DNA from 2 places in the Streptomyces sp. NBC_00353 genome. Region 1 is predicted to be linked to the other one. Evidence: riboswitches for the same ligand, from Rfam matches in the RefSeq annotation. Region 1 holds a riboswitch; the other holds the start of a gene.
What was found. Region 1 has a riboswitch for cyclic di-AMP ahead of OHA88_RS25245 (M23 family metallopeptidase). Riboswitches for the same ligand answer to the same signal wherever they lie in the genome.
Positions count from the first base shown of each region.

Region 1 (4,037 bases):
CCCGGCTACGGCTACCCCGCGCCCGGCCCGCCACCGGCCCACTCGCCGGCGTACGGCAGCAGCCGGGTCGTGGCGCAGGTCCGCAGTCATGCCAAGGCGCAGGCCAAGGCGCGCGGCAGAGCGGCCGCCCGTGCGGTCGCCGAGTACGAGTCGTTCGCGACGTCGCTGGCGTTCCTGCGCCGCCGGGCCCGCCGCGGGGCCGCGGACCCGGACTTCGTGGCGCGGGAGCTGGAGCTGCTGCACCATCTCTGGCAGCGCAGGGAGGTGGCCGGACCCGCGCTGACGTACGCGGCGCAGGCGACGGGCCGCCTGCGCCCCCGGTACATACCTGCGGGGCCGGCCCCGCACCCGCAGTACGGCGGCTACAGCCCGAACCCGTATCTGCCACCCCATGCCCAGCAGCCGTATGCCCGGCCGCCGTACGGCAGCGGCCCGCCTCCGCGCCCCTGGTGAGGGCTCAGGCGGATGCCTCGGTGAGCTCCGCCAGTTCCTGCTCGGTCAGTTGAAGGTCGGCCACGGCCACCAGGGCGGGCACCTGCTCGACCGTACGGGCGGAGGCGATCGGCGCGGCGACGGTCGGACGGGCGGCGAGCCAGGCCAGGGCGACGGTCGCGATCTCGGCGCTGCGCTCCTTGGCGACCTTGTCGAGTGCGGCCAGGACCTTCTGTCCGCGCTCCGACGCCAGGTGCTGGCCGGCCTTCTCGGCCCGCGCGCTCTCCACCGACGCGCCCGGGCGGTACTTGCCGGTGAGGAAGCCCGAGGCCAGGGCGAAGTACGGGACGGCGGCGAGACCGGCGCGGGCGGCCGTCTCCTGGAGCTCTCCCTCGTAGGTGTCGCGGGAGACGAGGTTGTAGTGCGGCTGCAGGGCGACGTAACGGGCGAGCCCCTCGCGCTCGGAGAAGTCCAGGGACGCCTGGAGCCGCTCCGGGCTGATGTTGGAGGCGGCGATCTCGCGCACCTTGCCCTCCTTCACCAGCTGGTCGAGGGCGGTGACGATCTCCTCGACCGGAACGGTCTCGTCGTCGAAGTGCGTGTAGTAGAGGTCGATGTGGTCGGTGCCCAGCCGGCGCAGCGACTCCTCGGCCGCGGCCTTGATGGTGGCGGCGGAGAGCCCCTTGTACGCGGGGTGGGCGCCGACCTTGGTGGCGACGACGATGTCGGAACGGTTGGCGCGTGCGGCGAGCCACTTGCCGATGACCGTCTCCGACTCGCCGCCCTCGTTGCCGGGGATCCACGCGGAGTACGCGTCGGCGGTGTCCAGGAAGTTGCCGCCCGCCGCGACGTACGCGTCGAGTACGGCGAACGACTGCGCCTCGTCGGCGGTCCAGCCGAAGACGTTGCCACCGAGCGCGAGCGGGAAGACCTGGAGGTCGGAAGAGCCGAGCTTACGAAGAGAAGTCATAAATGGATCAACGGACTCCGCCGCGCCCGCTATTCCGTACCGGGGGGTCCACACGGGTATCCGCACCGGCGTCGCAAGGACCGGGATATGAACAGACCGGCAGCCCTGACGTCGGGGGGTGAGCGTCAGGACTGCCGGGTTCGAGGGGCCGGAGAACCGGCGCGGGCTCAGACGGTGAGGCCCTTGTCGCGCAGCCAGGTCATCGGGTCGATGCCCGTGCCGTCCGGGGTGTGGACCTCCAGGTGGAGGTGGGGTCCGGTCACGTTGCCGGTGGCTCCGACACGGCCGATGGTGTCACCGGTGGTGACCTTCTGGCCGACGCTGACGTCGATCGACGACTGGTGGCAGAACCACAGCTCCGTACCGTCCTCGAGCTCCAGGACCGTGCGGTAGCCGTACGAACCGGACCAGCCCGCCGACTTGATGGTGCCGCTGTGGACGGCCTTGATCGGCGTGCCGGTCGGCGCCGCGAAGTCGAGTCCGGTGTGGTAGCCGGAGGACCACATCGAACCGGCCTGGCCGAAGGTCGAGGTGATCGTGTACGAGGAGGTGGGGATGGCGTAGGAGGCGGCGAGCTTGGCAAGCCGTGCGGCCTCGGCCTTCGCCTTCGCCTCTTCCTCCGCCTTCTTCTTCTCGGCGGCGACCTTGGCCTCGGCGACGTCCTGCTTCGCCTTGGCCTCGGCGGCAGCCTTCTCCGCGGCAGCCTTCTCCTCAGCGGCCTTGGCCTCCGCGTCGGCGGCGTTCTGCTGCTGCTCGGCCTGCTGGAGGATGCGGGCGCGCAGCGCCTCGCCGGCGTCGGTGGTGCCCTGCTCGGCCTCGGCGGTGGTGATGCCGGCGCTGGTGAGCGGGGCGGTGGCAGCCGCGGACTTCGCCTGGTCGGTGGCGGACTCGTCGGAGAACAGGGCGCCCACGCCGGGAAGGGACTTGGCGTCGGGGAGGTTGTCCGCGAGGGAATCGGGAAGGGAGATGGAGACCGGCGGCTTGCTCTGCGCGGTGGCCATGCCACCCGCGCCCACGGCCGCGATGACGCCGACTCCGAGCACCGTGGAGCTGCGGGCCAGCCCGTTGCGCTGCTTGACGACGCGGTGCCTGCCGCGTACGGGGCGAACGGACTCCTCCGTGGGGTTCCATTCCTCCCACGTCCGTTCGGTCCCACCGAAACCGTCGGTCGCGAACTCAGTGGTGAACTCGGCGCCGAAATCGGTCCGCTGCTCGGTTCCGTACTCGGTCGTGAAGTCGGAGCCGAACCGGGAGGGGGCTTCGGGGGCAGGCTTGTTGGACGCCACGGGGGCGCACTCCTTTCCTTCCTTCTCGCCTACCGGGTTAGCTGACGGGTTCGGAGCAGGAAGGTCTCCTACGGATCCCTCTGCCTCTCACGAGACACAGGTGTCCGATTCACCCCATGTAGGTGGTTCCCCGGTTCCCTTGCGGAATTCGGCGCTCGCGCACGGTGCCGCCACTGACGACGGCTGGGACAACCGCGCTGCGTTATCGAACGTTAATAGACGGACGGGTCCGATTCCAAGCCGTTCCCACTGATCGTTAACGGCCTTGGCCTGGACTTTACGGGACACAATCGGGCGGAAACGGGCGAGTTGATCGCCACTCAGCCACCACCCGTTTTCTGACGTTGTATCAAATGTTATGCGGAGCGAGGCCCTTCGATTACGCACGGTGGCATCGCCCTGCAGAACCCCTTCACCGACTCAGCTCTTCCTCACTCGCGTCCCGGCCCACGATCTTCACAGTCCTGCGCCGCTTCGGCTGCCCCCGCGCGGGACGTGCGACCGCGAGCAGCGCCATGTCGTCGGTGGACCTGCCGCCGGTGTGCAGCCGTACGTCGTCGGCCAGCGCGGACAGCAGCTCCTCGGGCCCGGGAAAGATCCGCCCGCGCAGCCGGGCCGCCGGATCGTAGAAGTCCCCTTGGGTGTCGCGCGCCTCGGAGAGCCCGTCCGTGTACGTGAGGAGCGTCATCCCGGCGGCCAGCTCCCATACGTCGGCCCGGTCCGTCCACACCCCCAGGTCCATGCCGAGCGGCAGCGCGGGCACGGTCGGCGACAACACCTCCAGTGAGCCGTCGGGGTGGAGCAGCAGCGGTTCGGGGTGGCCGCGGTTGACGATCCGTACCTCGGCCGCACCGGGCGGGATCTCGGCGAGCACGGCGGTGACGAACCCCTCGACCGGATCGATCCCGCCCTGCCTCGCCCCCTCCCGCGCCAGCGCCCGCTCCAGCCTCCGAGCCACGCCCTCCAGCGAATCCTCCTGCTCGGCGGCCTCCCGGAACGCGCCGATGACCACCGCCACCGTCCCGACCGCTTCGAGCCCCTTGCCCCGCACGTCCCCGACCACGAGCCGTACCCCGTACGAGCTCTCCGCCACGGCGAACAGGTCACCGCCGACGAATTCGTCCGCCTGGGCCGCCTCGTACCGCGCGGCGACATGGAGCCCCCCGATCCGCTCGGACGGTGTCGGCAGCACGGCCCGCATGGCGGTCTCCGCGATGACCCGCGCCGAAGCCAGCTGCTCGTTGCTGCGCCGTACGACCCGGTTGATGACGACGGCAAGGACCGCGACCGTGAACACGGTGACGAGCTCGATGAACGGCACGACGTGCAGCAGACCGTCGCCGGGCAAC
Region 1 is NZ_CP107985.1:5,569,495-5,573,531, reverse strand. It holds gene OHA88_RS25255 (PrsW family intramembrane metalloprotease) at 1-453, shown strand, start outside; gene OHA88_RS25250 (aldo/keto reductase) at 458-1,402, opposite strand; gene OHA88_RS25245 (M23 family metallopeptidase) at 1,570-2,688, opposite strand; cyclic di-AMP (ydaO/yuaA leader) riboswitch at 2,700-2,852, opposite strand; gene OHA88_RS25240 (PP2C family protein-serine/threonine phosphatase) at 3,101-4,037, opposite strand, start outside.

Region 2 (4,037 bases), 1.0 Mb from region 1:
GGGGATCTGGTCGGAGTCGGCGACGAGCGCGACCTTCTCCAGGAATTCGGCGAGCGTGCCCGCACTCGCGCCTTCCCCTGCGTCGGACTCCCCCCGCTCCTGCTCGAACTCGAGCGCGACGGCGGCGAGTTCCTGCAGGTTCTCGATGCGGGTCTCGTCCTGCGGGTCGGTGGACGCCTGGAGTTCCGCGAGATAGCCGGTCCGCTCCAGAACCGCCTCCAGTACCACGGCGGGGCCCGCGCCCGACTCGACGATCGTGCGCAGCTCCTCCATCAGCGTGTTGAACCGCTTGACGGCGTTGGCCGAGCGGGCCGCCATGCCGTACGCCTCGTCGACGCGGCGCAGCGCCTGCGGGAACGTGATCTTCTCGCGCAGCGACAGGGCGTCGATCATCGCCTCGGCGCGGTCGCCGATGCCACGCTTCGGCACGTTCAGAATGCGGCGCAGCGGGACGGTGTCCTCGGGGTTGGCGAGGACCCGGAGGTAGGCCAGGATGTCCCGGACCTCCTTGCGCTCGTAGAAGCGCACGCCGCCGACGACCTTGTAGGGCAGTCCGACGCGGATGAAGATCTCTTCGAAGACCCGGGACTGCGCGTTCGTCCGGTAGAAGATGGCGACATCGCCCGCCTTGGCGTCGCCCGCGTCGGTCAGCCGGTCGATCTCGTCGGCGACGAACTGCGCCTCGTCGTGCTCGGTGTCGGCGACATAGCCGGTGATCCGGGCGCCCTCGCCCGCGTTCGTCCAGAGGTTCTTGGGGCGGCGGCTCTCGTTGCGTTCGATGACCGCGTTGGCCGCGGAGAGAATCGTCTGCGTGGAGCGGTAGTTCTGCTCCAGCAGGATCGTCGTCGCGTTCGGGTAGTCCTCCTCGAACTGGAGGATGTTGCGGATGGTCGCGCCGCGGAAGGCGTAGATCGACTGGTCCGCGTCACCCACGACGCACAGCTCGGCGGGGGCGTCGGCCGGTCCGGCCGGGCCCACCAGTTCGCGTACGAGCGTGTACTGCGCGTGGTTGGTGTCCTGGTACTCGTCGACGAGGACGTGCCTGAAGCGGCGACGGTAGTGCTCGGCGACATCGGGGAACGCCTGGAGCAGATGGACCGTGGTCATGATGATGTCGTCGAAGTCCAGTGCGTTGGCCTCGCGCAGCCGGGACTGGTACATCGCGTAGGCCTGGGCGAGCGTCTTCTCGAAACCGTCCGCGGCCTGCCCGGCGAAGGTCTCCTCGTCGATCAGCTCGTTCTTCAGGTTCGAGACCTTCGCCGTGAACGACTTCGGCGGGAAGCGCTTCGGGTCGAGGTCCAGATCGCGGCAGACCAGGGCCATCAGCCGCTTGGAGTCGGCGGCGTCGTAGATCGAGAACGACGAGGTGAAGCCGAGCCTCTTCGACTCGCGGCGCAGGATCCGTACGCACGCGCTGTGGAACGTCATGACCCACATGGCGTTGGCGCGCGGTCCGACGAGCTGCTCGACGCGCTCCTTCATCTCGCCCGCGGCCTTGTTGGTGAAGGTGATCGCCAGGATCTGGCCGGGGTGCACCCCGCGCTCGGCCAGCAGATGGGCGATGCGGTGGGTGAGCACCCGGGTCTTGCCGGAGCCGGCCCCGGCGACGATGAGCAGCGGCGACCCTGCGTGCACGACGGCGGCGCGCTGCTCGGTGTTCAACCCGTCGAGCAGGGCGGCAGCGTCGATCACTGGGCGGTGGGCGCCGTCCCGGTAGTACGCGTCCCTGGGCGGCGGGGGCGCGTCGAACACGCCCGCGAAGAGGTCCTCCGGCACCGCTTCGGGTGCGGAGTCCTCGGGGGGCGGCGGGGGCTCTTCCTCCGAGTGCTGGAGGCCGGCCAGGAAACTGTCGTCAAAGAGGCTGCTCATCGCTTGACGAGTCTAGGCCGCCGCACCGACACCGTGCGGCCGCATGGCGAACCGTGCCCGGCGCACGGGCACATACGGAGATCGCGTGCCCACACCGCGTAGGGGAAGAGGGGGCCGCCCGGCCCGCACCCCCACCCCCGTCGCCGAGGTCACGAAAATGTATCGGGCATATCGAACATCAACCTTCACAGCAGCACCACGGGTTGGCTAGCGTGCTCGGTCGGGCGGCCCGTACCCCCTGAGGCGAACCACGCCGAGCGGGCTCCCACGCCGAATCCGGGCTGCCCTCACGAGAGTTCGGAACCGGGGACCCACACGCATCACCGGGGTGAATCGGTCCATATCTTCCCATTCGGACCGTAGGGCAGCCTTCCGTTCCGCCCGAACCCGACAGCTAACCCGGTAGGCGGTCCACGGAAGGAGATGCCGGCCTTGGCGTCGCATCGCAAACCGCGCACCCGTGTGCGCTCCACCACTCCTGCCGTCGGGCTCACGACGGCCGCACTGGCAGGTGTGACCCTGCTCTCCACGCAGAGCGCCACGGCTGCCCCGGCCTCGCCGAGGCCCAGCATCGAGGACGTGCAGAAGAAGGTCGACGACCTCTACCGGCAGGCGGGCACCGCGACCCAGCAGTACAACCAGGCGAAGGAGGCCTCCGCCGCACAGCGGGGCAAGGTCGACGCGCTGCTGGACGACGTCGCAAAGCGTGCCGACAAGCTGAACGATGCGCGCAGGACGCTCGGCAACTACGCGGCGGCGCAGTACCGCACCGGCTCCATCGCGCCGAGCGCCACCTTCTTCCTGGCCGACGACCCGCAGGCGTACTTCGACCAGAACCAGCTGATGGGCCGGATGGCGGGCCGGCAGCAGAAGGCGGTCACGGACTTCCGTACGCAGCAGGCCGCGGCGTCGAAGAAGCGCGCCGAGGCGGCGAAGAGCCTGGAGACGCTCACCGAGTCGCAGGCCACGCTGCGGACCAGCAAGGAGAACGTCCAGAAGAAGCTGGGCGAGGCGCGCGCGATGCTGTCGAAGCTGACTGCCGAGGAGAAGGCGCGGCTCGCGGCACTGGAGCGCAAGAAGGAGGCGGAGGCCAAGCGCAAGGCCGAGGAGCTGGCCCGTCAGCAGGCAGCCGCCAAGGCCGAGGCGGACCGCAAGGCCGAGGAGGCCGCGAAGCAGGCCGGATCCGGCGGCGATACGGGAACGGGCAGCGGCACGGGGACCGGCTCGGACAGCAGCGCCACCACGAAGGCCGACAAGGTCCTCGCCTTCGCCCGCGCCCAGATAGGCAAGCCGTACGTCTGGGGCGCGACGGGCCCCTCGTCGTACGACTGCTCGGGACTGACCCAGGCCGCCTGGAAGGCGGCGGGCGTCGACATCCCCCGTACCACCTGGGACCAGGTGGAGATCGGCACGCGGATCGCGACGGCGGATCTGCAGCCGGGCGACCTCGTCTTCTTCTACGACGACATCAGCCACGTCGGCATCTACAAGGGCGACGGCATGATGATCCACGCCCCGAAGCCGGGCGCGAATGTCCGCGAGGAGTCGATCTACTACATGCCGATCTACGGCAGCGTGCGGCCCGCGTAGCCGCGGTCCCGGACAGCGACGAGCCCCCGCCGGAAGGATCCGGCGGGGACTCGCGCCATGAAGGACAGGGACCGGCTCGGGCGGCAGCGGCCGGCTCAGGTCCAGAGCGTCGCGATGAAGATATTGGCGACCGTCAGCCCGCCGACGGCCGCGAAGACGCCCTTCTCGACCTTCTCCTCGTCCCGCTTGACGTACACCAGCGCGAGGATCACGACCAGGACCGCCAGCTTCACACCGATCTTGATGTTGTTGACCGGCTGGTCGTCCGCCTGGTTGAGCCCGACCAGTGCGATACCGGTGACCAGCATGGTCAGCGCACCGTGCAGCATCGCCGGGACGAAGCGCGCCGTGCCCGCACCCATCGCCTTCATCTGGGTCAGGAAGCCGCCCAGGAGGGCGGCGATACCGATGATGTGCAGCGCGACGAAGACATTGATGAGTACGTCCATGGGGCCGCAGCCTAGCCGGGGCCGTAACGCCGCTCTCCGGCGAGGTGGGGGCTCCTTGGTGTTTCACTCGCATTTGCACCAATTGCCTGACTCTGGCGCGTTTTCTCCGATCACTTGATGGCATCGCCT
Region 2 is NZ_CP107985.1:4,560,314-4,564,350, forward strand. It holds gene pcrA (DNA helicase PcrA) at 1-1,869, opposite strand, end outside; cyclic di-AMP (ydaO/yuaA leader) riboswitch at 2,128-2,294, shown strand; gene OHA88_RS20485 (C40 family peptidase) at 2,293-3,459, shown strand; gene OHA88_RS20490 (hypothetical protein) at 3,555-3,908, opposite strand.
Region 2: it holds a riboswitch for cyclic di-AMP, as region 1 does, so the genes downstream of both, OHA88_RS20485 (C40 family peptidase) here and OHA88_RS25245 (M23 family metallopeptidase) in region 1, are expected to answer to the same signal.